Regions from separate parts of the Pseudomonas sp. H2_A10 genome, predicted to be linked through region 1. Evidence: riboswitches for the same ligand, from Rfam matches in the RefSeq annotation. Region 1 holds a riboswitch; each other region holds the start of a gene.
The links. Region 1 has a riboswitch for cobalamin ahead of cobO (cob(I)yrinic acid a,c-diamide adenosyltransferase). Riboswitches for the same ligand answer to the same signal wherever they lie in the genome.
Positions count from the first base shown of each region.

Region 2: linked by a shared signal. The riboswitch ahead of AB4O23_RS13350 (ABC transporter substrate-binding protein) and the one ahead of cobO (cob(I)yrinic acid a,c-diamide adenosyltransferase) in region 1 are both predicted to bind cobalamin.
Region 3: linked by a shared signal. The riboswitch ahead of AB4O23_RS16420 (CbtB domain-containing protein) and the one ahead of cobO (cob(I)yrinic acid a,c-diamide adenosyltransferase) in region 1 are both predicted to bind cobalamin.

Region 1 is NZ_CP162821.1:2,576,308-2,586,467, forward strand. It holds gene AB4O23_RS12025 (AI-2E family transporter) at 1-386, shown strand, start outside; gene hda (DnaA regulatory inactivator Hda) at 590-1,294, shown strand; gene AB4O23_RS12035 (C40 family peptidase) at 1,504-2,133, shown strand; gene AB4O23_RS12040 (C40 family peptidase) at 2,278-2,817, shown strand; cobalamin riboswitch at 2,915-3,160, shown strand; gene cobO (cob(I)yrinic acid a,c-diamide adenosyltransferase) at 3,240-3,851, shown strand; gene AB4O23_RS12050 (cobyrinate a,c-diamide synthase) at 3,848-5,176, shown strand; gene bluB (5,6-dimethylbenzimidazole synthase) at 5,173-5,823, shown strand; gene cbiB (adenosylcobinamide-phosphate synthase CbiB) at 5,820-6,728, shown strand; gene cobD (threonine-phosphate decarboxylase CobD) at 6,721-7,710, shown strand; gene AB4O23_RS12070 (cobyric acid synthase) at 7,707-9,173, shown strand; gene cobU (bifunctional adenosylcobinamide kinase/adenosylcobinamide-phosphate guanylyltransferase) at 9,161-9,682, shown strand; gene cobT (nicotinate-nucleotide--dimethylbenzimidazole phosphoribosyltransferase) at 9,679-10,160, shown strand, end outside.
Region 2 is NZ_CP162821.1:2,871,255-2,881,414, reverse strand. It holds gene AB4O23_RS13385 (amino acid aminotransferase) at 1-785, shown strand, start outside; gene AB4O23_RS13380 (hypothetical protein) at 897-1,106, shown strand; gene ptrR (putrescine utilization regulator PtrR) at 1,153-2,025, opposite strand; gene AB4O23_RS13370 (aldehyde dehydrogenase family protein) at 2,130-3,521, shown strand; gene AB4O23_RS13365 (hypothetical protein) at 3,695-4,171, opposite strand; gene AB4O23_RS13360 (hypothetical protein) at 4,202-4,705, opposite strand; gene AB4O23_RS13355 (M24 family metallopeptidase) at 4,940-5,803, opposite strand; cobalamin riboswitch at 5,864-6,057, shown strand; gene AB4O23_RS13350 (ABC transporter substrate-binding protein) at 6,173-7,183, shown strand; gene AB4O23_RS13345 (FecCD family ABC transporter permease) at 7,180-8,184, shown strand; gene AB4O23_RS13340 (ABC transporter ATP-binding protein) at 8,181-8,945, shown strand; gene AB4O23_RS13335 (alpha/beta hydrolase) at 9,171-10,094, opposite strand; gene tspO (tryptophan-rich sensory protein TspO) at 10,094-10,160, opposite strand, start outside.
Region 3 is NZ_CP162821.1:3,512,338-3,522,497, forward strand. It holds partial or broken gene AB4O23_RS16395 (fatty acid cis/trans isomerase) at 1-874, shown strand, start outside; gene nfuA (Fe-S biogenesis protein NfuA) at 969-1,553, shown strand; gene cobM (precorrin-4 C(11)-methyltransferase) at 1,730-2,476, opposite strand; gene AB4O23_RS16410 (cobalamin biosynthesis protein) at 2,547-2,939, opposite strand; gene AB4O23_RS16415 (CbtA family protein) at 2,936-3,640, opposite strand; gene AB4O23_RS16420 (CbtB domain-containing protein) at 3,652-3,840, opposite strand; cobalamin riboswitch at 3,938-4,142, opposite strand; cobalamin riboswitch at 4,185-4,383, shown strand; gene cobW (cobalamin biosynthesis protein CobW) at 4,478-5,539, shown strand; partial or broken gene cobN (cobaltochelatase subunit CobN) at 5,543-9,311, shown strand; partial or broken gene AB4O23_RS16435 (ATP-binding protein) at 9,311-10,160, shown strand, end outside.

The DNA of each region.
Region 1 (10,160 bases):
AGCTGGGCCTGTTGATCGGCCTGATCGCGGGCTTGGCCGCCATCGTGCCGTACATGGGGTTTGTGATTGGTATCGGTGCGGCGCTGGTGGCCGGGCTGTTCCAGTTTGGCGGTGACCTTTACCCGATGCTGGGCATTGTTGCGGTATTCATGGTCGGCCAGGCCCTGGAAGGCATGGTGCTCACCCCATTGCTGGTGGGCGATCGAATCGGCCTGCACCCCGTGGCGGTGATCTTTGCGATCCTGGCGGGCGGCGAGCTGTTTGGCTTTACGGGCATCCTCCTGGCGCTGCCGGTGGCGGCGGTGATTATGGTGCTGGTGCGCCATGTACATGATTTGTACAAGGATTCCGAGGTGTACACGGGCGTCGAAGACCCCGAGTTGTAATCGCGGCGTCACAAACCCGGCTTCGGCCGGGTTTGGCGTTTATGGCCCTGTGCCGTCAAACAAACCGCAAAAAACCGGCAAGTTAACGCAAACCTTTGATTTTGCTTGTGGTCTGCTGCATTGTGCGCCCGGCTTCACGGGTATAAACTTTGCAAACTTTACACAGAGGCCACTAACGGTTCGATGGGAGCCGTTCAGTCAGCATGAAACCGATTCAGCTGCCCTTAGGTGTGCGTCTGCGTGATGACGCCACCTTTATCAATTACTACCCAGGCGCCAATGCCGCTGCACTCGGCTATGTCGAGCGGCTCTGCGAAGCCGACGCCGGGTGGACTGAAAGCCTGATCTATCTGTGGGGCAAGCATGGCGTGGGGCGTACCCACCTGTTGCAGGCCGCCTGCCTGCGCTTCGAGCAAATGGGTGAGCCGGCGGTATACCTGCCGTTGGCTGAGCTGATGGATCGCGGCATCGGCATCTTCGACAACCTTGAACAGTACGAACTGGTGTGCCTGGATGACCTGCAGGTGATCGCCGGCAAGGCGGATTGGGAAGAGGCGCTGTTCCATTTATTCAATCGCTTGCGTGACAGCGGCCGGCGCTTGCTGATTGCCGCCGCCACGTCGCCTCGGGAATTGCCGGTCAAGTTGGCCGACCTCAAGTCACGCCTGACCCTGGCGCTGATCTTCCAGATGCGCCCCCTGTCCGACGAAGACAAGCTGCGCGCCCTGCAATTGCGTGCATCCCGTCGTGGCCTGCACCTCACCGACGAAGTGGGGCACTTTATCCTCACCCGCGGTACCCGCAGCATGAGCGCCTTGTTCGATTTGCTTGAGCAGCTCGATCAGGCCTCTTTGCAGGCGCAACGAAAATTGACGATCCCTTTTCTCAAAGAGACGTTGGGTTGGTAACACGTTGATTTGTCACGATTCGGCACTTTTCAGGCGCCAGAAAACCTACGTCTGAGCCCGGCGGGCTACGCATTTACGTCATTAATTGGAATCAGGGCTTAGATGTCACGGTCCAATCGCGAAGTCACATAGCGCACGATTGAATTTGCAAATCGATGTGATAGAGGGCATAGTCTCGGCTTCTTTACACATCAGCCACGGTCGTGCCCATGCTAAATCGCTTCGCACCCCTCGTGCCTCTCGCACTCGTTACCCTGTTGTTTGGTTGCGCCTCCCACCCTCAACAAGTGGCAGAGCAGCAGAAGCCTCAACAACAGTCCCAGGCAAAATTCGTCGCTGCGCAGTCTGCTTCCGTTTATGAAGAAGAGCTGGCAACCGAGAAAGAACTGGCCGATTTCTCCGGCAACAAGCCTTACCAGCTTCCAGTTCTGGCCGACAGTATCCTAGAACGCGGCATGTCCCTGATCGGTACCCGTTACCGTTTCGGAGGTACCTCCGAAGCCGGTTTCGATTGCAGCGGTTTTATCGGCTATCTGTTTCGCGAAGAAGCCGGCATGAACCTGCCACGCTCCACGCGCGAAATGATCAACGTGAAAGCACCGTTGGTCGCACGCAACAACCTCAAGCCCGGTGATCTGCTTTTCTTCAGTACGGCAGGCCGTGGTCGTGTCAGTCACGCCGGTATCTACTTGGGTGACAACCAGTTTATCCACTCCAGCAGCCGTCGCAGTGGCGGTGTGCGAGTCGACAGCCTGGGTGACAGCTACTGGAGCAAAACCTTCATCGAAGCCAAGCGCGCACTCGCCATGGCCCCGACTACGGTTACCGCCAGTAAGTAAACTTAAAGTGATACTTGAAGTTTGACGCGTAAGCGCTAGAATCCCTGGATATTGTTGTAACCCGTTCGCGCGAGCTTTGCTTGCGCGTTCTGGTTTTCAGCGTTCGGCAGCGAAAGCCGCATCCAGACCAGGATTGTTCTGCACATGTCGACCTCGGCCCGCCTGATTCTAATTGTTTGCGCCGCGCTTCTCAGCGCCTGCGCCAGCCGCACACCGCCGCCCGCGCCCATCGCGGTCAAGCCCAAGCCGGTGTTCAATTATTCCACCCAGAACTTTTCGCCTGCTGCCGAAGACGTGCTCTTTCGTGCGCTGGGCCTGGTCGGCACGCCTTATCGCTGGGGCGGTAACACGCCAGACTCCGGTTTTGATTGCAGCGGTCTGATCGGCTTCGTCTACCGCGACGCCGCCGGCATTTCCCTGCCACGCACCACGCGCGAGCTGATCGTGATGCGCGCCCAGGATGTGAGCGAGCAGAACCTGCAAACCGGCGACCTATTGTTCTTCGCCACCGGTGGTGGCTCGCAGGTCAGCCATGCTGGGATCTACGTGGGTGAAGGTCGCTTTGTCCATGCGCCGCAAACCGGTGGCACGGTGAAACTGGACACCCTGTCCAAAGCGTATTGGCAGAATGCTTACCTGAGTGCCAAGCGCGTATTGCCGGGCAATCTGGCGCGTAATCCTTAGAATCAATGCCACGTTGCACGCTTAAAGCTGCAAGACGGCGCAATGCCTGCTTGTAGCTTTAGGCTTGACGCTTGCAGCTAGCCCTCCAACCCACTAACCTTCGCCGCTTGTTCCAGGTGCTCTGTGACCCGTGGGTCGACAGAGTGAAACAGGGAAGCCGGTGAGTGAGCGCGCTTATACACAGCGCCGCCGCAATTCCGGCGCTGCCCCCGCAACGGTAAATGAGTCAAGACCCTGCATTGAGCCACTGTATCGCTCGCGATATGGGAAGGCGCAGCGTCGACCTGTTCGCTTCAGAACGCCACTCATGAGCCCGGAGACCGGCCAGGATCATCCAACAGCATCACGGTGGGCGATGCTTGGCTGTCTGTTTTTTCTTTTCCCTGCCCGCCGTTTTTGTTCAGCCCCAACGGAGAGCTGCCATGACCGATACCCCCGACCGCGATGAACGCCACCTGGCACGCATGCTGCGCAAAAAAGCCGTGATCGACGAGCGCATCGCCAATTCACCCAATGAATGCGGCTTGCTATTGGTGCTCACCGGTAATGGCAAAGGCAAGAGCAGCTCGGCATTCGGCATGCTCGCCCGCGCCATGGGCCATGGCATGCAGTGCGGCGTGGTGCAGTTCATCAAGGGGCGTAACAGTACCGGCGAAGAATTGTTTTTCCGCCGTTTCCCCGAGCAAGTGCGCTTTCACGTGATGGGCGAAGGCTTCACTTGGGAAACCCAGGACCGGCAGCGCGATATTGCCGCCGCCGAAGCCGCCTGGGCCGTGTCGCGCCAATTACTGCAAGACCCGTCCATTGGCCTGGTGGTGCTGGATGAGCTCAATATTGCCCTCAAGCATGGCTACCTCGACCTCGATCATGTTCTGAGCGACCTGCAAGCCCGCCCACCGATGCAACACGTGGTCGTCACCGGCCGTGGCGCCAAGCCCGAGTTGATCGAAATGGGCGACACCGTCACTGAAATGGGCATGCTCAAGCATGCGTTCCAGGCCGGTATCAAGGCACAGAAGGGCGTCGAACTGTGAACCCGCCCCGTCATTGCCCGGCTGTATTGATCGCCGCTCCGGCGTCCGGCCAGGGCAAAACCACCGTCACCGCCGCGCTCGCCCGTTTGCATCGCAACCTGGGGCGCAACGTGCGCGTGTTCAAATGCGGCCCGGACTTTCTGGACCCGATGATCCATGAGCGCGCCAGCGGTGCGCCGGTTTATCAATTGGACATGTGGATGGTGGGCGAGCAGGAAAGTCGCCGCTTGTTGTGGGAAGCGGCGGGGGAGGCGGACCTGATCCTGATCGAGGGCGTGATGGGCCTGTTCGACGGCACGCCGTCCAGCGCCGACCTGGCGCGGCACTTCGGCGTGCCGGTGTTGGGCGTGATCGACGGCACCGCCATGGCCCAGACCTTTGGCGCGCTGGCATTGGGCCTGGCGCGCTATCAGCCGGACCTGCCGTTTGCCGGGGTACTGGCCAACCGCGTCGGCACGCTGCGCCATGCGCAGTTGCTCGAAGGCAGCCTCACCGAAGGCCTGCGCTGGTACGGCGCGTTGTCACGTGAGACCGGTATCGAGCTGCCCAGCCGTCACCTGGGGCTGGTGCAGGCCAGCGAATTGAATGATCTCGATGTGCGCCTGGACGCCGCCGCCCAGGCCCTGGGCAGCAGTTGCGAAGTCGCGCTGCCGCCGCCGGTGGCCTTCGCCGCACCGCAGGTGATCGAGGCGGAGCCATTGCTCAAGGGCGTGCGCATCGCCGTCGCCCGTGACGAAGCCTTCGCGTTCACCTACGGCGCCAGCCTCGACCTGCTGCGAGCGATGGGGGCTCAGTTGAGCTTCTTTTCGCCGATCCATGATCACGCACTGCCCGACGCCGACAGCCTCTATCTGCCCGGTGGTTACCCGGAACTGCACCACCAGGCGCTGTCGGAAAATACCCCTATGCTCGCTGCCATCCGCGCCCACCACGCCGCCGGCAAGCCGTTGCTCGCCGAATGCGGCGGCATGCTCTACCTGCTGGACTCGCTCACCGACGTCGACGGCAACCGTGCCGAACTGCTCGGCCTTTTACCGGGCGATGCGGTGATGCAAAAGAAACTCGCGGCCCTGGCCCTGCAAAGCGTCGAACTGCCGGAAGGCGTGTTGCGTGGGCACACGTATCACCATTCCCTGACCAGCACCGAGTGCCAGCCGATTGCCCGTGGCCTGAGCCCTAACGGTGGGCGCGGTGCCGAGGCGGTTTACCGACAGGGGCGGATGACAGCCTCTTATGTGCACTTTTATTTCCCATCGAACCCATCAGCGGTCGCCGCCTTGTTTGCACCCAATGTGGGAGGGGGCTTGCCCTCGATAGGGCCATGACCGACAACGCATTTGCCCCGGCCGACCGCGACGCCGTCTACCGCGCCATCGCCGAGCGCCGCGACATGCGCCACTTCAGCGGCGGTACGGTGGCTCCCGAATTGCTTCATCGCCTGCTCCAGGCCGCGCATCAGGCACCCAGTGTGGGTTTGATGCAGCCGTGGCGTTTTATCCGCATCAGCGACCGCCACCTGCGTGGGCAAATCCAGCAAGTGGTCGAAGAAGAGCGCGTGCGCACCGCCCAAGCCCTGGGCGAACGTTCCGATGAATTCATGAAGCTCAAGGTCGAAGGCATTCACGACTGCGCTGAAGTACTGGTGGCGGCGTTGATGGATGATCGCGAGCGGCACATTTTCGGCCGCCGTACCTTGCCGGAAATGGACATGGCTTCGCTGTCCTGTGCGATCCAGAATCTATGGCTGGCTGCCCGTGTCGAAGGGCTGGGCATGGGCTGGGTATCGTTGTTCGACCCCCAGGCCCTGGCCGATCTGCTGGGCCTGCCGCCCGGCGCCAAACCCCTGGCCGTGCTGTGCCTGGGGCCGGTGGCCGAATTCTATCCGGCACCGATGTTGCAGCTCGAAGGCTGGGCCGAACCGCGGCCGCTGAAAGACATGTTGTATGAGAATACGTGGGGAGCGAGTCAATGAGTGTGGCCTTGCTGTGTGTCGCCGGGGTGGCGTTGGATGCGCTGCTGGGTGAACCCAGGCGTCGGCATCCGCTGGTGGCGTTCGGCAATTTTGCCGGGCGCATCGAGCAACGCTTCAATAGCGGTGGCCGTGGCTGGCGCAGCCATGGCGTGACGGCATGGTTTATCGCCGTGGTGCCGTTGACGCTGCTGGCCACCGCGCTGTCGTGGGCGCCCTATATCGGGTGGGCGCTGGAGATTCTGGCGCTGTACTGTGCCCTCGGCATGCGCAGCCTGGGTGAACATGTACTGCCTGTCGCCCAGGCGTTGCGCAGCGATGACCTGGATGAAGCGCGCACGCGGGTGAGTTACCTGGTGAGCCGCCAGACCAGCGAGCTGGACAGCACCGAAGTAGCCCGTGCCGCCACCGAATCGGTGCTCGAAAACGGCAGTGATGCGGTGTTTGCCGCGTTGTTCTGGTTCGTGGTCGCTGGCGTACCGGGGGTGGTGCTCTACCGTTTGAGCAATACCCTCGACGCCATGTGGGGCTATCGCAATGAGCGCTTCGAACGCTTTGGCTGGGCGGCGGCGAAAATCGACGACGTACTGAACTACATTCCTGCGCGCCTGGTGGCCTTGACCTACGCGGTGCTGGGCAAAACCGCCCTGGCGCTCAAATGCTGGCGTACCCAGGGGCCGACATGGGACAGCCCCAACGCGGGGCCGGTGATGGCGTCCGGGGCCGGCGCACTGGGCGTCGAATTGGGCGGTGCGGCGATTTATCACGGCGAGCTGCACCAGCGCCCGCCATTGGGCGAAGGCCCGGCGGCGGATGCCGATTCAATCGAACGAGGCTGGCAACTGGTGCAGCGCGGCGTTTGGCTGTGGCTGCTGATCCTATGCGCGGGGGCGCAATTCTATGCTTGAACACGGTGGTCGGCTGCGCAAAGCGTCGGTTCAATACGGGATTGCCGAGGCCAACTGGCTGGATCTCTCCAGCGGCCTTGCGCCCTGGCCCTGGCCGATCCCCGAGATACCGCTACGCGCTTGGGCGCGCCTGCCGGAAACCGACGACGGCCTGGAGCAGGCCGCCGGCGAGTATTACGGCGCGGCGCACGTGTTGCCGGTGCCCGGTTCCCAGGCGGCGATCCAGTTGCTGCCACGCCTGCGCCGTGCGGGCAAGGTCGGCGTGTTATCGCCGTGCTACGCCGAACACGCCGAAGCTTGGCGCCGCGCGGGTTACGTGGTGCGTGAGGTGCAGGAGCAGGAAGTCGACTTTTTCCTCGATGGCCTCGATGTGCTGGTGGTGGTCAACCCCAACAACCCCACCGGTCTGAGCCTCAGCCCGCAGCGCCTGCTGGATTGGCACACGCGGCTGGCCCAGCGCGGCGGCTGGCTGGTGGTGGACGAAGCGTTTATGGACGTGACCCCGCAATTGAGCCTGGCGAGCCAGGCCCATCAGGTTGGCCTGATTGTACTGCGCTCGTTCGGCAAGTTTTTCGGCCTGGCGGGTGTACGGCTGGGCTTTGTGCTGGCCGAGCGCCGGCTGCTCAAGTTGCTCGCCGAGCAGGTCGGGCCGTGGGCGGTCAGTGGGCCGACGCGGGTGCTTGGCCAAGCGTGCCTGCGCGACACCGCCGGCCACGCGCACCAGCGCGCCCGGTGCCTGGAGGCCGGCCGGCGCTTGTTCGAGTTGCTGCAACGCCATGGCTTTGAACCGCAGGGCGGCTGCGCCTTGTTCCAATGGTTGATCACTCCGCATGCCGAACGCATGCACGAATTCATGGCCCAGCGCGGCATTCTGCTGCGCCTGTTTGTGCACGACAGCAGCCTGCGCTTCGGCCTGCCCGACACCGAGGTCGATTGGCTGCGCCTCGACGCGGCGCTGGCTGCCTATAAGGACGCTGCATGAGTACGCTGATGGTGCAAGGCACCACCTCCGATGCGGGTAAAAGCACCCTGGTGACTGCGCTGTGCCGTTGGCTGGTGCGCCAAGGCATTGCAGTGGCACCGTTCAAACCGCAGAACATGGCGCTCAACAGTGCGGTGACCGCCGAAGGCGGCGAAATAGGCCGCGCCCAGGCGGTGCAGGCCCAGGCGGCCAACCTGGCGCCGCATACCGATATGAACCCGGTGCTGCTCAAACCCAACAGCGACACCGGCTCCCAAGTGATCATCCATGGCCGTGCGGTCACCAGCATGAACGCGGTGGCCTATCACGACTACAAAGCCATCGCGATGCAAGCGGTGCTGGCTTCCCACTCGCGCTTGAGCCAGGCCTACCCGGTGGTGATGGTGGAAGGGGCGGGGTCGCCGGCAGAGATCAACCTGCGCGCCAACGACATCGCCAATATGGGCTTCGCCGAGGCGGTGGATTGCCCGGTGTTGTTGATCGCCGATATCAATCGGGGCGGGGTGTTCGCCCATTTGGTCGGCACGCTGGAGTTGCTCTCACCCAGCGAACAGGCGCGGGTCAAAGGCTTCATCATCAACCGTTTTCGCGGTGATATCGCGCTGCTGCAGCCTGGCCTCGATTGGCTGCAAGCGCGTACCGGCAAACCGGTAGTGGGCGTATTGCCGTACGTGATGGACCTGCACCTGGAAGCCGAAGACGGCATTGACCATCGCCAGATCGACAAGGCCGCGCAGGTACTCAAGGTGGTGGTCCCGGTGTTGCCGCGCATCAGCAACCATACGGATTTCGACCCGCTGCGCCTGCATCCCCAAGTGGATCTGCAGTTCGTCGGGCCGGGCCAACCTATACCCGCCGCCGACCTGATTATCCTGCCGGGCTCGAAAAGCGTGCGCAGCGATCTGGCGTATCTGCGCGCCAATGGCTGGCACACCGCCGTGGCGCGGCACCTGCGTTATGGCGGCAAGGTGCTCGGTATTTGCGGCGGCTTGCAGATGCTTGGCGAGCAGGTGCACGACCCGTTGGGCCTGGAAGGGCCGGCGGGTTCCAGCGATGGCCTGGGCCTGCTGGCGTTCAGCACCACGCTGGAGCACGAAAAACAGCTGCGCAACGTTCGCGGTCGCTTGTTGCTGGAAGATGCCGAGGTCAGCGGCTATGAGATCCATGCCGGCGTAACATCGGGCGAAGCCTTGTCGAGCGCTGCCGTGCACTTGGATGACGGCCGTACCGATGGCGCCCTGAGTGCCGACGGGCAGATCCTCGGCACCTACCTGCACGGGCTGTTCGAAACCCCGGCCGCGTGCAGCGCCTTGCTGCGCTGGGCGGGGTTGGCCAACGTGCAGGCGGTGGATTACCACGCCCTGCGCGAGCGCGACATCGAGCGGTTGGCGGACCTGGTGGAGCGCCACCTGGATACGGATTTGTTGCGCACCTTGTGTGGAGTCGCCTCATGCACCAACTGATCCTGGGCGGCGCCCGTTCCGGTAAAAGTCGCCTCGCCGAAAAACTCGCCAGCGACAGCGCGTTGCCTGTCATTTATATCGCTACCAGCCAACCGCTGGACGGCGAGATGAACACCCGCGTGGCCTTGCATCGCAAGCGTCGCCCCGAGCAGTGGGGCTTGATCGAAGAACCGATCGAGTTGGCGCGGGTGCTGCGCGAAAACGCCGCCCCCGGCCGCTGCCTGCTAGTGGATTGCCTGACGTTGTGGTTGACCAACCTGCTCATGCTCGAAGACCGGGAGCGCCTGGCGTTCGAGCGCGAGCAATTGTTGGAAAGCCTGGGCACGCTGGCGGGTGAAATCATTTTTGTCAGCAACGAGACCGGTCTGGGTGTCGTGCCGCTGGGCGAATTGACTCGCCGCTATGTGGATGAAGCCGGTTGGCTGCATCAAGCCTTGGCCGAACGGTGTCAGCGCGTGGTCCTGACCGTTGCCGGCCTGCCCCTGACTTTGAAAGGTACTGCGTTATGACTGACACTTGGTGGCTCAACCCGTGTAAGGCGATTGACGCCTCTGCGTACGAGCAGGCGCTGGCGCGCCAACAGCAATTGACCAAACCTGCCGGCTCCCTCGGCCAGTTGGAAGCGCTGGCCGTGCAATTGGCCGGCTTGCAGGGCCAGGTCAAACCGTCGATGGACCGGCTGTGGATCGCTATTTTTGCCGGTGACCACGGCGTGGTCGCCGAGGGCGTGTCGGCCTATCCCCAGGAAGTCACCGGGCAAATGCTGCATAACTTTGTCACCGGCGGTGCGGCCATCAGCGTGTTGGCGCGTCAGTTGGGCGCGCAGCTGGAAGTGGTGGACCTCGGCACGGTGAACCCTTCGCTGAACTTGCCCGGCGTGCATCACCTGAACATAGGCGTCGGCACCGCCAATTTCGTCAAGGGCCCGGCAATGACCGCTGCCCAGGGCAGATTGGCGCTGCAAGCGGGTCGCGATAGCGTGCTGCG
Region 2 (10,160 bases), 290 kb from region 1:
TGTTCGAAACCGCCGGCTTCCCGGTGCAGAACTACCGCTACTACGACGCAGCCTCCCACGATGTGAACCGTGCCGGCCTGCTCGAAGACCTCAACGCCCTGCCACCTAAGTCCATCGTGGTGCTGCATGCCTGCTGCCACAACCCGACCGGCGTCGACCTGAGCCCGGCCGACTGGCAAAACGTGCTGGACGTGGTCAAGGCCAAGGACCTCGTACCGTTCCTTGACATGGCCTACCAGGGCTTTGGTGATGGCATCCACGAAGACGCTGCTGCCGTGCGCCTGTTCGCGGAATCGGGCCTGACCTTCTTCGTCTCCAGCTCGTTCTCCAAATCGTTCTCGCTGTACGGCGAGCGTGTGGGCGCGCTGTCGATCGTCGGCGACTCCAAGGAAGAAAGCGCGCGCATCCTGTCCCAGGTCAAGCGTGTGATCCGCACCAACTATTCCAACCCGCCGACCCATGGCGCAGCGATTGTGGCCGCGGTGCTCAACAACCCCGAGCTGCGCGCCCAGTGGGAAGCCGAACTGGCCGAGATGCGCCTGCGCATCCGTGGCATGCGCGAGCAGATGGTCGCCGCACTGGCCAAGGCCGCTCCAGGCCACGACTTCAGCTTCGTCGGCCGCCAGCGTGGGATGTTCTCCTACTCCGGCCTGACCGTTGAGCAAGTCACCCGCTTGCGCAGCGAGTTTGGCATCTATGCGCTGGACACCGGGCGTATCTGTGTGGCGGCGTTGAACCAGTCGAACATTGCCGCGGTCACACAGGCAATCGTTCAGGTTCTATAACCCTGACGGCGCTATACGAAGGGAAGCCGCGGCTTCCCTTTTTTAATGCCTGTCGGAAAACACCCTGCTCCCCTAGACTGCCCCTGATCGCCCCTTTGCTGTGAGAGCCCTATGAGAAACGACGACCTGGACCTGCGCGCCGACCGCGACGAACTGCACGACTACACCCCACGCGCCCCGCAAGCCAAACGCCAGAAAAGCCTGGTGCTGCAAGTGGCCCTGGGGGTGTTTCTCGGCGGATTGGCCTTATGGCTGGTGCAACTGGGCGCGACGGCAATCATGGCGAAGCTGGCCATGGGCTCCTTCCAGTTCGGCGGCTGATACACAACGAGATGTGGGAGATGGCTTGCCTACTCCCGCCTTCGATTCACGCCGCTACCAGCCCGCGCTCCTCCAATAACTTCACAAAGCTGTTCAAACTCTGCGACACCGTGCCGCGCCGCCAGATCAACCAGGTATTCAACAGGCGAAAGCTGTCGGCCAACGGCCATACACTCACCGCAGCCGACCCCGGCATGCTTTCCAACATACTGCGCGGCATCAGTGCCAAGCCGGCACCGGCGCTGACGCACGCGAGCATGCCGTGGTACGACTCGATCTCGAAGATCTTGCCCGGCACCGCGCCGTCCTGCGCAAACCAGCGCTCGAAGTGGTGTCGGTAAGAGCAGTTGGAACGGAACGTGTAAATGTTCTCGCCGTTGACCTCCCTGCCCCGCGTGATCGGCGCATGATGCAGCGGCGCAATCACCACCATCTCTTCCTCGAACACCGCCACGCCCTCCAGCGTCGAGTGCAACACCGGGCCGTCGACAAACGCCGCCGTCAACCGCCCCGACAACACGCCTTCGATCATCGTGCCCGAAGGCCCCGTGCTCAGGTCCAACTCGACCTTGGTGTGTTTCTGGTTATATGCCGCCAGCAACGCCGGAATACGCACCGCCGCCGTGCTCTCCAGCGAACCCAAGGCAAACGCGCCCTGGGGCTCCTCCCCCGCCACCGTGGCGCGGGCCTCTTGTACCAGGTCGAGAATACGCCGCACATAGCCGAGGAAATTCCACCCGGCCGGCGACAGGCGCAAACGGCTCTTTTCACGGATAAACAACTCCACGCCCAGGTCCTGCTCCAATTGCTTGATGCGCGTGGTGAGGTTCGACGGCACCCGATGAATCAACTGCGCGGCGGCGCTGATGCTGCCTTGCTCGGCAACCGCCTTGAAAATTTCCAGCTGCACCAGATCCAAGTCATTCTCCAATCGTGAATGTATTGCTTAATATTATTCAGTTTCCAGAAAACATCCAGCCCCGTACGCTCACCACCATCCCAACGTACCTACAGGACGGTGCCATGAACGCGATTTCCTCCCAGACCCACGCCCTGTCGATCAACCCCGCCAACGGCGAAACGGTCGGCAGCTACCCGTACGAGACCGCCTCGCAATTGGACACAGCGCTCAACCGCGCCACGGGTGCCTTCCGCACCTGGCGCCGTACACCGGTGAGCCAACGCGCCGAACTGCTGCTGGGCCTGGCGACCGCGCTGCGCGGTCAAGCCGAAACCATGGCACAGATGATCACCCTGGAAATGGGCAAGCCCATTGCCCAGGCCCGTGCCGAAATCGAAAAATGCGCGCAACTGAGTGAATGGTACGCCGCCCAAGGCCCGGCCATGCTTGAGCCGGAGCCGACCCTGGTGGACAACGGCACTGCCCACATCGAATACCGCCCGCTGGGCCCGATCCTCGCCGTGATGCCGTGGAACTTCCCGGTATGGCAAGTACTGCGCGGCGCCGTGCCGACCCTGCTCGCCGGCAATACCTACGTGCTCAAACACGCGCCGAACGTGATGGGCAGCGCCTACCTGATCCAGCAAGCCTTCCAGAAAGCCGGTTTTATCGAAGGCCTGTTTGAAGTGATCAACGTGACCACCGAGGGTGTGTCCAGCGCCATCGCCGACCCGCGCATCGCTGCCGTCACCCTCACCGGCAGTGTGCGTGCCGGCATCGCCATCGGCTCCCAGGCGGGCGCGGCGCTGAAAAAATGCGTGCTGGAACTGGGCGGCTCCGACCCGTTCATCGTGCTCAACGATGCCGACCTCGACGCCGCCGTACAGGCCGCGCTGATTGGCCGCTTCCAAAACAGCGGCCAAGTTTGCGCCGCCGCCAAGCGCCTGATCATTGAGGCCGGTGTGGTCGAAGCCTTCACCGCCAAATTCGTCGAGGCCAGCCGCGCCATGGTGATGGGCGACCCGACCTCAGCCGACACCTACGTCGGCCCGATGGCCCGCTTCGACCTGCGGGACGAGTTGCACGGCCAGGTCCAGGCCACTCTGCAAGAAGGCGCCACATTGTTATTGGGCGGCAATAAAGTCGCAGGGGCCGGTAACTATTACGAACCGACCGTACTGGCAGACGTCACCGACCAGATGACCTCCTTCAAACAGGAGCTGTTCGGGCCGGTGGCCTCGATCATCACCGCCCGCGACGCTGACCACGCGGTGGCGCTGGCCAACGACAGCGAGTTCGGCCTCACCGCCAGCATCTTCACCACTGACGCGGCCAAGGCGCGGGATATTGCCAATCAGTTGGAAACCGGCGGGATCTTCGTCAACGCCTTCAGCGTCTCCGACCCACGCGTGGCGTTTGGTGGCGTGAAAAAGAGCGGGTTCGGCCGCGAGCTGTCGCACTTTGGTGTGCGCGAGTTCTGCAATGCACAGACGGTGTGGCGGGATCGCAAATAAAACAGGCAACACCCGTCAACTGTGGGAGCGGGCGTGCTCCCACCTTTGACCTGCGGTGCTTTTCGACCAATCGACCGTCACTTCCCCCACTGCTTTTGCAGCATGCCCTTACTTGCTTCCAGCCGTTGCTCGCGCAGTAAGCCAGTTGCATGCCCGACAGGAAAGCAGCTGCGTCAAAGCGCCCACAGGCGGATCAAGGCAAACCCCAGGTCTACGTTGACGCAGTCACGCCCATCTACCCACTCATCCCCGCGAAGGCGTCGTCCGGTGTTGGTCTCGCGCTCACCTTTGGCAATCACCAGCACAAACAACCGGACCGGGCATTCGAATGAGCGCAACCGCTCAACATCAGCCCTCACTGACCAATTGCCCTCCAGGCACTTGGCTTGGGATATGTCGCCCAGACACTTGATTTCAGCAACCATGCTCGTTGAGCCACTGTCGTCCAGGGCATACAGGTCGGCTTTGCGCCGCTCGCCAATCGGCAAATCGGTCCAGAGGCTGATGTCATTCTTGAACCAGGCATACAAGCTGATTTCGGCCTGAATCCAGTGCTCGCGGCAACTGTTCAGTTGCAACACCTGTTCGAGTTTATCGCCCATTTCACGAAAGGCCCGCTCGAACAAAACAATCCATTGATCAGCATTCATGACTGACTCCCTGTGTATGACGTATCGAGGCTAGTGCTTGACTGGTGCATCCCAGCAATCCGGGTGGCGTGCGCAGACATCGTATTGGCGATCCATCAAGGCCATGCGGTTAATGTGGGCGTCCGTGGCCGCCCGGAACGACTGATTGCTGGTTGTGATATAGGCCGCGGTGCGGTCAGTCAGGCGTGCGTTTAACTGGCTGCGGGTGTGGGCATCCAGTGCCTGGGGCGCGGTGGCCATGGTTTGCAGTGTCACGTCGTTCAAACGACTCAACTCATCGCGGTAGGTGTTTACGTATTCGGCACGGGCCGCGTCATGCTGGTGGTTCAAGTCGTACTGCATGGCTTCCAGGTTCTGCTTGTAGAGCGCCCAATAGCCCTCGGGCAGCACGCCACCGTCTTGTTTACGCAATTTGGCAATGCGCGCGTCGTTATCCGGAGCCGGTTGGAGTACGGGCTTGCGCGCAGAAGTGACGACGGGGTCTTGATCAATGATCTGGTCGATCCAGCCCAGCCTTGAAGGGTTCGAGGGCAAAACCTGTCCTAACGGTTCAAGCGGCACTGGCGCAGCAGGTGGGGGTGACGACACTGACTGGGCGCAACCACCCAGCAGTAACAAGGTGCAAAGCCGGGTCAGGACAAGGACGTTGCGAAAAGACATAAGTTCTCCATGAACAAAGGCGAATCGAAAGGGCGCGGCAAATAATATCATTGAGCCATCACTGCGTATCACCCCATCGCCCAAGCATTCGCAGGGCGGTACAGCGCATCAATCCAGCATCCGGCTAAGCAGCCGGTGCCCATCTGCCGTCACCTCGACCATCGCCGACAACATCACGCCGTCGGCACCGTCCGTGGAGAGCAGGCTCCAAAAGTCCGGTGGCTGATACCTCACACCAACGGTGCCCGCCTTGGCGATCACATACACGTTGAGCACTTGCCCGGGTTGCATCAACGGGCTGTCACCCTCGACCTTGTAACCGAGCACTTGCGGCTTTTGTATGCGCGCCTGCCCCATGGCATAGCCCGCAAACTCACGCACCGCGACGGCATGGCCCGCGTCCAGTTCCTGTTGTATCGCCGCCCCCACATTGGCCAGCCGCTCGCCGCCCTGAACGTGGGCGACTCCGTTGGCCAGCGCACGGCGCGCAGTCATCAGCAATTGGCGTTGCGCCGGGGTGGCATTGGGTGTGGCAAACGTCCAGACCTGAGCAACATGGGCCTGCGCCGATGCCGCGATCAACTCCACTTTTACCAGCGCCGCGTCCGGGAACGGCACATCGGTGGGCGGCGCGGCGCTCACCTGGTTATTCACCGACACCGCCACCGCTGCCGGGTAGCCGCGATAACCGAACATCATCGGCAGCCAGCCGTGCTGTGCGTACTGGTAGAGTAAAAATTCCTGGACCGCAGTGCCGGTGCCGCCCTTGCGGATCAGCGGCGCGACCTTGCGCAACAGGTCACTGGCGATGGGCGCCAGTTTGGCTTCCTCGGCAAGAATGGTTGCGTCATCCAACTGGGCGATGGCGCGGGCCCTGTCGCCGATCGCGTCGGTGTAGCGGGCGAGCGCAGGGTCAGCGGCGTGTGCGCTCATGCAAAACAACAGTGGCACTATTCCCAGACGTATCAACATGGCCTTCCTTGGGTTGGTTATGGACGGACCCGAATTGTACCTCCACCCAGCGCCCAAGATGGACTACCATACCGCGCCGGTTCCCAAACGGGACTAATAGGGAATTCGAAACGCCGCACGCGGCGCCAATCGAAACTGCCCCCGCAACTGTAGATGCCGAGCCTGCTCCTTCATGCCACTGGACACCGTCCGGGAAGGCCGGAGCGAGGCGACGACGCATCAGTCAGGAGACCTGCCGGCCCAGCAACATCACTCACCGGCGGGGTGTCCGGGAAGGACATCCTCGCCTGCCCGAGCGGCAGCGTTCGAGGGCGTATTTCCGAGCCGTAACGCCCCTGCTGCACGTACGGTTCACACGGAGATTGCCCCATGCTGCCACGCGTTACCGCCCTGATCGCCGGGCTGGGCTTGTGTGCCCTGGCCCAAGCGGCGCCCACTCATTACCCGCTGGCGGTCGAAAACTGCGGCAGCACCGTGACCTTCCAGCACGCCCCCGAGCGCAGCGTGACCATCGGCCAGGCCGCCACCGAAATGCTCTACGCCCTGGGCGTGGGTGACAAAGTGGTCGGCACCTCGCTGTGGTTCAACAGCGTGTTGGCGCCGTTCAAGGCGCAGAACGACGGCATCGACCGCCTGGCCAACAACGAGCCGAGCTTTGAAGCGGTGATCGCCAAGCGCCCGCAACTGGTGGCGGCCGAGCTGGAATGGGTGGTCGGCGCGCAAGGGGTGGTGGGCACGCGCGAGCAGTTCCATGAATTGCAAATCCCCACCTACCTGCTGCCCTCCGACTGTGAAGGCAAAGACAACCTGGTCGGCGCCGACGGCACGCGGCTGGAGCCGTTCCGCATCGAGACGATCTACAAAAGCATCCACCAACTGGCGCAGATCTTCGACGTGCAGGATCGCGGCCAACAACTGAACGACGAACTCAAAGCGCGCCTGGCCAAATCCGTCGCCACCGCGCAAGGCAAGGGCTTGAAACACGCCAGCGCACTGGTCTGGTTCTCCAGCGCCGAGATGGCCAGCGACCCTTATGTGGCCGGGCACAAGGGCGTTCCCGAATTCATGTTGGAAACCCTCGGTTTGCACAACGTGGTGCAGTCCGATGAAGAGTGGCCCGCCGTCGGCTGGGAGACCCTCGCCAAAGCCAACCCGACCTTCCTGGTGATCGCCCGCATGGACCGCCGCCGCTACCCCGCCGACGACCATGAAAAGAAACTCGCCTTCCTGCGCAGCGACCCGGTCACGCGCAACATGGACGCGGTAAAAAACAACCGCATCATCATCCTCGATGCCCTGGCGCTGCAGGCAAGCCTGCGCACCTTTGATGGCCTTGAACAACTGGCCGCGGCCATCGACGGCTACAACCTGCCCAAATGATCCGTACCCTACTCGCCCTCGCGCTGCTGCTGGCCGCCGTCCTCGCCGGCGTGGCCATCGGCGAAACCGCCATCGAACCGCAGGTGGTGTTGCAGGTGCTCGCCAATAAACTGTGGAACGCCGGCTACCTGCTGGACCCCATCGACGAAGGCGTGGTGTGGAACTACCGCCTCACGCGCACCCTGGTCGCCGCCGCCTGCGGCGCCGGGCTGGCCACCTGCGGGGTGATTCTGCAATCGTTGTTGCGTAACCCGTTGGCCGACCCGTACTTGTTGGGCATCAGCGCCGGCGCCTCGACCGGCGCGGTGCTGGTGGCGTTGATGGGCGTGGGCGGCGGCTTGGTTTCGCTGTCGGCCGGCGCGTTTGTCGGGGCCATGGCGGCATTCGCCCTGGTGATTTTATTGGCGCGGGCCAGTGGCTCCATGAGCGGCACCGGGCAGATCATCCTCGCGGGCATCGCCGGCTCGCAGCTGTTCAATGCGCTCACCGCATTCCTGATCACCAAGTCCGCCAGCTCGGAACAGGCGCGCGGCATCCTGTTCTGGCTGCTCGGCAACCTCAGCGGCGTGCGCTGGCCGTCGGTGTGGCTGGCGGTGCCGGTCGCCGTGGCGGGCTTGGCCGTGTGCCTGTGGCACCGGCGTGCGCTGGATGCGTTTACCTTCGGCAGCGACTCGGCGGCGTCCCTCGGCATTGCGGTGCGCCGCGTACAGTTTGTGCTGGTGGGCTGCGCCGCGCTGGTCACGGCGGTGATGGTGTCGATTGTCGGCTCCATTGGCTTTGTCGGCCTGGTGATCCCCCACGCCGTGCGCTTGTTGCTCGGCACCGGGCACTCGCGACTGCTGCCGGCCAGTGCGTTGGGCGGCGCCTTGTTCCTGATCGCGGCCGATGTGCTATCGCGCACCTTGATCAAGGGCCAGGTGATCCCGGTGGGCGTGGTCACGGCGCTGGTCGGCGCGCCGGTGTTTGCGCTGATCCTGATCGGCCGGAGGAATGCCCGATGACAGTGCTCAGTTGCACGGGCCTGGGCTTCAAGGTGCGCGAGGCCGAGTTGCTGCGCGAGATTCACCTGGAGGTAAACCTGGGTGAAACCTTGGGCATCGTCGGCCCGAACGGTTCCGGCAAATCCACCCTGCTCAAACTGCTGGCGGGCTTGCGTACGCCCGCCAGCGGCGAGGTGCGACTGGGCGGCCAACGCCTGGGCGACCTCTCGCGCCGCACCATCGCGCAACAGTTGGCGGTGGTGGAGCAGCAGGCCGACACCGACGACGCGATCCGCGTGTTCGACGCCGTGGCGCTGGGCCGCACACCCTGGCTGTCGGCGCTGAGCCCATGGTCACACGACCACGACACAATCGTGCGCCAGGCCCTGCACGACGTGGACGCCACCCATCTGAGCCAACGCGCCTGGCGCAGCCTCTCCGGCGGCGAGCGCCAACGCGTGCACATCGCCCGTGCCCTGGCGCAACGGCCACAGATTCTGTTGCTGGATGAGCCGACCAACCATCTGGATATCCAGCATCAACTGGCGATTTTGAAAGGTGTCCAGGCGCTGCCGGTGACGACATTGATTGCGCTGCACGATCTCAACCAGGCACTGACCTGTGATCGGTTGGCCGTGCTGGATCGCGGGCGATTGGTGGCGCTGGGCAAGCCGATGGATGTACTCACACCGCAACGCCTGCAGGACACGTTCGGCGTGCAGGGGCACTACCTGACGGACCCGTTTGATGGGGCGCAAATACTGCGGTTGCGCTCTAACTGAGCGACCATGCCGTCGGGCAGCAAAGATCAGCGCTGGGAAACCCACAACAAACAGCCCACCATGCGCCCGCCGACCGTCACGTCTGGCCAAACTTCACTAATGGCGGCCTGAAAAATGGGTGGATATGTGTGCTGAGAATCTGGGGATACCTGCCAAAGTGCTATAAGGACTTTCCGCCTGCCTAGCCTTTTAAATCATGCCGATCAGCCGTTGTGGCGAACGGCTTTATTGTTCGCCATTGATACGTTTCGTGATCCACCTTCGGCCATACCCCAACACCCCATCCGCCATCGCCACCGGAAAATGAATGAACCCGTGCGCCGACTCCGGCAGCAGATGGGCCTCGGCCTGCGGCCATCGTTCAGCAATGAGCAACGTGTCGTCCCTGAGCGGGTCCAACTCGCCCACGAACATCAACGCTGGCGGCATACCTTCAAAGTCGCCATACAACGGCGACAACGGCGGTTGCCTGCGCTGTTCATCACTTAATTCCGGCGTGAGCAAGCGCAACGCCTCGACCATCCCCGGCCCGTCCAGCAATAACGTGCTCGGCCCGGCCTGGCGCACGCTCGGTGTGCCAGTCAAATCGTAAACGCCGTAATACAACACCGCACCGCTTACCCGTTTGAGCAACTCTGGCCATTGTTTGAACACCAGCAACGTCGCCGCCGCCAGATGCCCGCCGGCCGATTCGCCGACGAAGACCACCGGCAAATGCGCAAACTCTTCCTCGGCGAGCAACCAATGCGCCGCCGCCAGGCAGTCCTCCAACAGCCCTTCAACCGGCGTATCCACCGCCAGCCGATAATCCACCGACATCACCGCCACGTCGCACGCGTTGACCATGCCGAGGTTGAGGTCGTCGTCCATCTGCGCATTGCCGATCACCCAACCGCCGCCGTGAATATCCAGTACCACCCCCTTGGGCGGGCCGCTCGGGCGCAGGATGCGCACGGGCACGCCCGCCACCACTTTGCATTCGACCACGGGCGCCTGCTTGAACGTTTGGCTTGCACGCAACAGCGCCTGGATCAGACGCGGTGTGACGCGGTTGCGGATTTTAAAGCGCGGCATCCACGCGAGCTTTTGATTGAAGCGGCGCATTTGGGCCAGTTCAGCCTCGCTCGCAGGCCAGAGTTTGTGAGCCATCAGCGGTTATTGCGCAAGATCGAGAAATTCAGCGCCGCCGCCACGCAGAGCCACGCCAGGTACGGG
Region 3 (10,160 bases), 940 kb from region 1:
GCCGCAGACGATGTGGTTATTCGATTACCCCCTGTTGGAGCGCACCTATTATCAGTTGGCGGTGAATTTCGATGTGTTCGGCAACGTCTCGCACCAGGCCCAGACCCGCCTGTACTTCGACCTGATCCGCAACGGCGCGGAGCAGAACTTCCTGCGCCTGATGCCTGCCGACACCCGCGACGGGTTTATGGACGACTGGTACCAGAACAGCGGCAAGATCAAACTCTGGCTGGACTACGAAGCCATCGACGACGACAAGCCGAGCGGTCTGCACCTGGATGAAAAAGACCCCAAGCGCGACTTTGCCAACCAGTTGCTCACCCGTTACGGCGATTTGAATGCCAGCCCGGACCCGATCAACCGTTGCGCGGGCGCCTATTGCTCACGCAACGGTATCTCCGCGACGTTGCAGGATGTGGAACAGGCCCTCAGTCGCCTGACCTCGCGCCCGGCGGCGGGGCTCAAGGTGATCGATCAATTGCCCGAAGCGACGATGTTGCGTATCGAGACCGCCAGCGGCCAGCGCATGGTCTACAGCCTGCTGCGCAACCGTGCCCACAGTAACGTGGCGTTCCTGCTGGGTGAGGCCTATCGCTATCAGTCGGGCCTGGATACCTTGACCGTTTACCCGGGCGTGCTCAGCAGCTACCCCAACTTCATGTTCAATATCCCGGCCCGGGAAGTGCCTGCATTCGTTGCGCAGATGGAACAGGCCAAGGACGCCAAGCAGTTCGAAGCCATCGTTGATCGTTGGGGCGTGCGCCGCAGCCATCCGCTGTTCTGGCAGTATTTCCATGATTTGTCGCAGTACATCCGCGAGACAACGCCTGTGGAAGAGGGGGTGTTGGACATGAATCGTTATGAAAACCTCTGACAGGCAGGTCGACGCTTTTCCGACAAAAATACTCGGACTTTGTACCTGCGTAATATTTTGGCGTAAACTGCCGGCAAGCCTGTGAGGAGTTTCCATGACTGCCATAACCATTACCGACGCCGCCCACGATTACCTGGCCGACCTGCTGTCCAAGCAGAACACCCCAGGAATCGGTATCCGCGTCTTCATCACCCAGCCCGGCACCCAGTACGCCGAGACCTGCATTGCCTACTGCAAGCCTGGTGAAGAGAAGCCTGAAGACACCGCCCTGGGGCTGAAAAGCTTCACCGCGTACATCGACAGCTTCAGCGAAGCCTTCCTTGATGACGCCGTGGTCGACTACGCCACCGACCGTATGGGCGGCCAGTTGACCATCAAGGCGCCCAACGCCAAGGTGCCGAATGTCAACGCCGACAGCCCGGTCAACGAGCGCATCAACTACTACCTGCAGACCGAGATCAACCCGGGGCTTGCCAGCCACGGCGGCCAGGTCAGCTTGATCGACGTCGTCGAAGACGGCATCGCTGTCCTCAAGTTCGGCGGCGGCTGCCAAGGCTGCGGCCAGGCCGACGTGACCTTGCGTGAAGGCATCGAGCGCACCTTGCTCGAGCGTATTCCGGAGCTCAAGGGTGTACGTGACGTGACCGACCATACGCAGAAAGAAAACGCCTACTACTGAGTAAGGCGTTCACTGCGAAAATAAAAAACGGCGCCCCGTGAGCGCCGTTTTTTATACTTTTAATTCAGTGGGTTACGTTGTTTATCTCAGACGGAAGATTAGGTGTGGGGCTTGCTTCCGATAGCGGTGCCTCAGTCGCCTCGACCGCTGGCTGATACACGCATCTGGTAAAAAAGCTAAGGTCGATAAAGATGCGCATGCCCAGCCCGATACAGCGATGACTCGCTGAAACTGTCATTGGCCAGCACCCGACCCACCACAATCAGCGCCGTGCGCCGAAAGCCCTTGGCGGCGACTTTGCCGGCGATATCAGCGAGCGTGCCGACCGCCCAATCCTGGTCCGGCCACGTCGCGCGGTGCACCACGGCAATCGGGCAATCCGCGCCGTAATGCGGCAACAGCTCGGTGACGATCTTTTCCAGATGATTGACCCCCAGGTGAATCGCCATGGTCGTGCCGTGGCGGGCCAGGCTGTCGAAGTCTTCGCCGACCGGCATGCTGGTTTTATCGGCGTAGCGCGTCAGGATCACGCTTTGGGCGATGTCCGGCAGGGTCAGTTCGGCCTCCAGCAACGCAGCGCAGGCCGCCACTGCGGTGACGCCGGGGATGATCTGGAAGGGAATGTCCCATTCGCGCAACTGGCGGATTTGCTCGCCAATCGCGCCGTACAGGCTCGGGTCGCCGGAATGCACACGTGCCACGTCCTGGCCTTTGGCATGGGCGGCCTTGATCAGGTCGATGATTTGCTCCAGGTGCAATTCGGCGCTGTTGACCACCTGTTCCGCCTGATGGCCGTCCAATACCGCTGCGGGCACCAGGGAGCCGGCGTAAATGATCACCGGGCAACTGCGGATCAACCGTTGGCCCTTGATGGTAATCAATTCCGGGTCGCCGGGGCCGGCGCCGATGAAGTAGACGGTCATGGAGAGTTCCTGTCGAAAAACGGGCGAGCATGAAGGATGCTCATGATCGGAAAGCGCGATTATCGGGATTTTAGCCGGCGCAGGCCAACGCAAAGGTGGCCTGGGCGGTTTTCCGGCGGGTGATCAACAAGCGGGCAGGGCCGCCGCAGAGCTGTTCGGCCAGGGCCAGGGCGGCGCTTTCGGCGATGCCGTAACAGCCGGTATGGGCGAAGGCAACTGCGGATTTATGGCTCAGCCGCGCTTCATAAACGGCCAGTTGCCCGGCGCTGAAGCACCGCAAGGGCAGGTCGAGCCATCGGGCCAGGGCGAGTAGCCCCGGCTCGTTTTGTTTACGGTCGATGCTGGCCAGTGCCGTGACACGGTGACGCTCGATGCCGCCCTCGGCGAGGGCCGCATCAAACAGGCTCAACAGGGTGGCTGCATCACAACCGCGCTGGCAGCCCAGGCCGACCACGTAGGTCATGCCGAGTAGCGATCATCGCGGTTGCGACGGAACAGCCAGGCGCTGATCAGGCCCAGGGCCAGCCAGAACGCCATATTGGTCAGCTGCGAGGCGATCTTGAACTGCGCCTCCAGGGCTTGCGGCGCGAGCATTGAATGCACTAGCGGCTGCGGCGCGCCGAGTATGTGCGGCACCGCGAGGATGGCTGCGCCCAGCACTTTGAGCAGCCCATTGCGGCCGAAAACGATCAGCGCAATACCGGCGGCAGTAGAGGCGGCGGTGCCGATCCACCATGCCTGGCGTAGCGCCAAGTCAGCGGCGGCAGTGCCCGGCAACTCCGGTGGCAGGCCGAGGGTTGGCGCCAGCACAAAGGTCGCGTAACCCGCCAGGCCCCACAGCAGGCCCTGGGCGGTGCGAGTCGGCGTGCGCAAGGTGTAAAGGCCAGCCAGCATCAGCGCAAAACCGACGGCTACCACCAGGTTGGCGCCCGTGGTCGAGAGCACGCGCTGCCAGCCGTCTTCCGGCTCCCAGGCTTCGGCGTCATGGGTGTGCGCGGCAGCGCCGGCGGCGTGCTCATGCACAACCTCTGTGGCGGCCGGGGCTTTTTCAAAGGTTTCCCCCTGCAGAATCAGCGGGGCAACCCAGAAGCTTTGCAGCAGGGTCAGCAGCAGGGCGGCCAACAGGCCGCTGAACCCTGCGGTTTGCGCAATACGCTTGATCATGTCGGCAGGTCTCAATGGCACGGGAACGCGGCGCTGTGGCGGGTATCGTGGGCAGCGTTGTGCACCGCCTCAATGTGCGAGAAACCGGCGAAATACACCAGGCACGCACCGAGGATCGACGCGCCGATAGCGGCGCTCAGGCGTTGGCTCAGGGTGGAGGTGCTGCTGGCGGTGTGCGAGGTGCTGCTGATGATCGACATGGCGCGTCCCTTTCAGGTGTCAGGGTGAAACGAGCGCATGAAAACCCCGCGAGCCAGGCCCACAGGGTTCTGAACAGCGCCCGCCCACCGCGGGTTTGTTATCTGAAGTTTTCGGGCCGGTCTCCGGGCTTGCGAGGGACACTGGGTCTAGAAAGCATCGCCTTCCCATGCCGTACAGGCACAGTGGATCTGACGCTTCGCTCGCTTACCGTTGCGGGGGCAGCACCGGACTTGCCATACGGATATGACGTACCGGTTTCCCGTTTCACCCTGTGAAGGGCACCCGAAACAAGGCTTGTAGGAAAGCATGCAGAGCGGCGGTAGTCAAATTGACCGAGCCCCTGTAGCCTTGCACCCTTCGAGGTTCTTCGGCCCAGGCCGAAGCTAAGAAGGGAACGCGGTTCAAGCCGCGGCTGCCCCCGCAACTGTGAAGGGTTTACCGACTGCCATGCCACTGCCGATCAGGCGGGAAGGCGCAGCCGGCGCCGGTCGTACGGCCCGCAAGCCCCAAGCCAGGAGACCTGCCTCGCAACCGATTTTCCAATTCAACCGGGCGGGGTGATCCGGTGACGAAATCCGCTGCTGCGCGCTGTCGCAGGGCCAATCGTCCCGTATGCCCGCCCCAAAAGGGCATCCGATGAAAACACTGGCCAAACTTCCCGTCACCATCGTTACCGGCTTCCTCGGCTCGGGCAAAACCACCTTGCTGCGCCATATGCTCGACAACGCCCAGGGCCGTCGTATCGCGGTGATCGTCAACGAATTCGGCGAGCTGGGTATCGACGGTGAAATCCTCAAGCAGTGCTCCATCGGTTGCACCGAAGAAGAAGCCAACGGCCGTGTCTACGAATTGGCCAACGGCTGCCTGTGCTGCACGGTGCAGGAAGAGTTCTTCCCGGTGATGCGCGAACTGGTGGCCCGTCGTGGCGACCTCGACCATATCCTCATCGAAACCTCGGGCCTGGCCCTGCCAAAACCGCTGGTGCAAGCGTTCCAGTGGCCGGAAATCCGCAGCGCCTGCACGGTTGACGCGGTGATCACCGTGGTCGACAGCCCGGCCGTGGCCGCCGGCACCTTTGCCGCGTTCCCGGACCAGGTCGACGCCCAGCGCAAACTCGACCCGAACCTGGACCACGAGTCGCCGCTGCACGAGCTGTTCGCCGACCAACTGGCCAGCGCCGACCTGGTCATCCTCAACAAGTGCGACCTGATCAGCCCTGAAGACCTGGCCCGCGTGCGCCTGGAAGTCGCCGAAGAGCTGCCGCCGGCCGTCAAGGTCATTGAAGCGAGCAGCGGTCGCCTGCCGCTCGACGTGCTGATCGGCCTGGGTGCCGGCTCCGAGGAGCACATCGATGGTCGCCACAGCCATCACGATCACCACCATGAAGGCGAAGACGATCACGACCACGATGCGTTTGATTCGATCTCCATCGACCTGCCGCAAGCCGACGAAGCGCTGCTGCTCGACGCCCTGACCCAACTGGTGGTGCAACACGGCATCCTGCGCATCAAAGGGTTCGCCGCGATCCCCAACAAGCCGATGCGCCTGCTGATCCAGGGCGTGGGCACGCGTTTTGACAAGCATTTCGACCGCGCCTGGGGCGCAGACGAAGCGCGCATTACGCGCCTGGTGCTGATCGGCCAGGAGCTGGATGCCGCCGCCCTTGAAGCGCAATTGCGCGCCGCGCTCAGCGCTTAACCCATGCACCTGCTCAGGACTCAGCCCGGTGGTTTCGTCGCGGACGACAATATTGCCGACCTTGGTCAAACCCCCGCCGAACTGGTGATCCTGTGTAGCGGCGATTCGAGCCTGGCGCTGCTGGCCGAAGCGGCGCAGCAACTGCCCGAGGATTACCCCAGCCTGCGCCTGGCCAACCCGATGCAGGTGCAGAACCACGCCTCGGTCGACCTCTACGTTGACGAAGTGCTGCGCCACGCCAAGGTCATCCTGATTTCGTTGCATGGCGGCATCGCTTATTGGCGTTACGGCATCGAACGTCTGGTGGCGTTGGCCGAGCGCGGCGTCACGCTGATCCTGGTGCCGGGCGATGATCGTCCCGACCCCGAACTCAGTGGTCTCAGCACGGTCAACGCCGAGCAACGCGAGCGCCTGTGGCAATTTCTGCGTCAGGGCGGCTTGGGCAATGCGCTGGATTTCTATCGCTGCCTGGCCAGCGGTTATCTGGGCCGTGATTACCCGTGGGCCGAGCCGCAACCCCTGGCGCGCACCGCGATCTATCACCCGCGTAAAGCCAACGCCCGGCTCAATGACTGGCAGGCCGATTGGCATGCCGAACGGCCCGTGGTCGCGGTGTTGTTCTACCGTTCGCATTTGCAGGCGGCGAATACCGGTTTTATCGACGTGTTCTGCCAACGCTTGCAGGTGGCGGGCCTGAACCCGTTGCCGATGGCGGTGGCCAGCCTGAAAGAGCCCGGTTGCCTGACGGTGGTCGAGGACCTGCTGGACGAGGTCGGCGCGGCGCTGATTCTCAACACCACCGGCTTTGCTCAATCAAGCCCCGAAGCTCCGCACCTGCGCCCGTTTCGCCGCAATATCCCGGTGATCCAGGCCATTTGCGCCCAAGACAACAGGCCCGGCTGGCAGGCCAGCGAACAGGGCCTGGGCCCGCGCGATTTGGCCATGCACATCGCTTTGCCGGAGCTGGATGGGCGCATCATCAGCCGCCCCATCAGCTTCAAAGACCTGGCCTGGCGCAGCGAGCGTAGCCAGTCGGACGTGGTGTGCTACCGCGCAGCGCCCGAGCGCATGGATTTTGTCGCCGAACTGGCACGGCGCTGGGTCGAGTTGGCGCGGGTACCGAATGCAGACAAGCGCATCGCGCTGATCCTTGCCAATTACCCGACCCGCGACGGGCGCATCGGCAACGGTGTGGGCCTGGACACCCCGGCGGCGGCGCTGAATATCCTGCGGGCGCTGCAAGCCGAAGGGTATTCGCTGCCGGATGCATTGCCGGACAGCGGCACGGCATTGATCCATGAGCTGCTCGGTGGCGTCACCAATGATCTGGACAGCCTTGACCTGCGCCCTTGCCATCAAAGCCTGGGCCTGGATGACTACGAGGCGATGTTCCTGCGCTTGCCCGAGGCCAATCGCCAGGCCGTGCTGGAGCGCTGGGGTACGCCCCACAACGACCCGATGTTTCGGGATGGCCGCCTGATGATTGCCGGGCTGCGCCTGGGCCTGACTTTTGTCGGCATTCAACCGGCGCGGGGTTACCAGGTGGATGCCAGTGCGGTGTACCACGACCCGGACCTGGTGCCGCCGCATGGTTACCTGGCGTTCTATTTTTGGTTGCGCCACACCTACGGCGCCCATGGCGTGATCCACGTGGGCAAGCACGGTAACCTCGAGTGGCTGCCGGGCAAGGGCGTGGGCTTGTCGGAAAACTGCTGGCCCGACGTGCTGCTGGGGCCGCTGCCGAATATCTACCCGTTTATCGTCAACGATCCGGGCGAGGGCGCCCAGGCCAAGCGGCGCACCCAGGCGGTGATCATCGACCACCTGATGCCGCCGCTGACCCGCGCCGAAACCTATGGCCCGCTGCGTAACCTGGAGCTGTTGGCGGACGAGTACTACGAAGCTCAATTGCTCGACCCGCGCCGCGCCCGTGAGCTGCAAAAAGACATTCTCAAGCTGGTGCGCGAAACCCGTATCGACCAGGAGCTTGAACTGGACGGCGACGCCGATGCCGATGCCGCCATCTGGCTGCCGCGCCTGGACACCTACCTGTGTGACTTGAAGGAGTCGCAGATCCGCGACGGCCTGCATATCTTTGGCGAGTCGCCCCAAGGCCGTCTGCGCATTGATACCTTGCTGGCCTTGCTGCGTATTCCCCGTGGGGATGGCCGTGGCCCGCAATCGAGCGTGCTGCGGGTGTTGGCCAAGGCGTTCGAGCTGGGCTTCGACCCGCTGGACTGCGCCCTGGCCGAGCCCTGGACCGGACGCCGCCCGGGCGTGTTGCAAAAGATCGATACGCAACTGTGGCGTACCGCCGGTGATACTCGCGAGCGCCTGGAGTTGTACGCCGCGCGCTTGATCGAACAGGCGCTGGAAGGCCCGGTGGAGCAGTTGCAAGCGCCCGGTTGGGAGGATGTGAACGCGGTGATCGAAAGCCTGCGCAGCGTCGTGGCCCCGCGCCTGGATGCCTGCGGCCCCGCCGAAATGCGCGGCCTGCTGGACGCCCTGGGTGGTCGTTTCGTACCCGCGGGGCCGAGCGGCGCGCCGAGTCGCGGGCGCCTGGATGTACTGCCCACGGGGCGCAATTTTTTCACGGTCGACGTGCGCAACCTGCCCACCACCACGGCATGGCGTATCGGTTTTCAGTCGGCCAACCTGGTTCTTGAGCGGCACTTGCAGGATCACGGCGACCACCTGCGCCAACTCGACCTCGTCGGTGTGGGGCACAGCCACCATGCGTACCGGCGGCGACGATATCGCTCAGGCCATGGCGCTGATGGGCGTGCGTCCGGTCTGGGCCACGGGCAGCCAGCGAGTGGACGACTTTGAAATCCTGCCGATCAGCCTGCTCGACCGCCCGCGTGTCGATGTGACGCTGCGCGTGTCCGGGTTTTTCCGCGATGCGTTCGCCAACCTGATCCGCCTGTTCGATGCGGCGGTGCAAGCGGTGGCTGCCCTGGATGAACCGGATGACATGAACCCGTTGGCCGCCAAGGTGCGCAGCGAGCGCGAAGCCTTGCGTTTGTCGGGCCTGGACGAAGACGCGGCCGCGAAACAGGCCGGCTGGCGTATTTTCGGCGCCAAGCCCGGTGCCTATGGCGCGGGCGTGCAAGGGGCGATTGACGGCCGCCTGTGGCAAAGCCGCGAGGATCTGGCCGAGGTCTATCTGAACTGGGGCGGTTACGCTTACGGTGGTTCCGACGAGGGCACCGCCGCCCGTGGGCAATTTGCCCAACGCCTGAGCCAGGTGCAGGCTGTGCTGCAAAATCAGGACAACCGCGAGCATGACCTGCTCGACTCCAACGATTACTACCAATTCCAGGGCGGCATGCTCGCCGCCGTGGAGACCCTGAGCGGCGACAAGGCCGCCAGCTACCATGGCGACCATAGCCAGCCGGACCTGCCGAAGATCCGCACCTTGAAGGAAGAGCTGAACCGGGTGATCCGTTCCCGCGCGGCGAACCCCAAGTGGATCGACGGCGTGAAGCGCCATGGTTATAAAGGCGCCTTCGAGATGGCGGCGACGGTGGACAACCTGTTCGCCTTCGATGCCACTACCGCGCTGATCGACGATCATCAATACGCCTTGCTCGCCGACGCCTACCTGCTCGACCCGGATACCCGGGCGTTTGTGCAACAGCACAACCCTGCGGCACTGCGCGACATGACCGAACGCATGCTCGAAGCCCAGCAGCGCGGCCTGTGGCAGGAGCCGGGGGCGTACCGCGAGGCCTTGGAAAACCTGTTGCTGGATATAGAAGAAGACAGCTGATGACTGACATTCCCCATTTTCCGCTGTCCGCCGTGGTCGGCGCCGATGACCTGAAGCTGGCGCTGTGCCTGACTGCCATCGACCCGAAGATCGGCGGTGTGCTGATCGAAGGACCGCGCGGCATGGCCAAGTCGACCCTGGCCCGTGGGCTGGCCGACCTGTTGGCCAGCGGCCAGTTCGTGACATTGCCCTTGGGCGCCACCGAGGAGCGCCTGGTGGGCACCCTTGATCTCGACGCGGCACTCGGCGAAGGCCGCGCACAGTTTTCCCCCGGTGTATTGGCCAAGGCCGATGGCGGCGTGTTGTATGTCGATGAGGTCAACTTGCTGGCTGATCACCTGGTCGACCTGCTGCTGGATGTCGCTGCCAGCGGCACCAACCTGATCGAGCGTGACGGTATTTCCCACCGGCACGCGGCGCGCTTTGTGCTGATCGGCACCATGAACCCGGAGGAGGGTGAGTTGCGCCCGCAACTGCTCGACCGCTTCGGTTTCAATGTGGCGCTGGGCGGGCAGACGTTGCCGGCCGAGCGCGGGCAAATTATCCGCCGTCGCCTGGATTTCGACAGCGACCCGGTGGCGTTCTGCGCGCAGTGGGCCGCGCCGCAGGCAGCCTTGCGTGAACGGTGCACGGCCGCGCGGGCACGCTTGGGCGGCATCGCGATGGACGACCAGGCCCTGGCGCGGATTACCGAGCGCTGCTTTGCCGCCGGTGTCGACGGGTTGCGCGCCGACCTGGTCTGGTTGCGCGGCGCCAGGGCTCACGCGGCATGGCGTGGCGCAGATGAAATTGGCGAAGAGGATATCGAGGCCGTGGCCGAATTTGCCCTGCGCCATCGCCGCCAGGAGC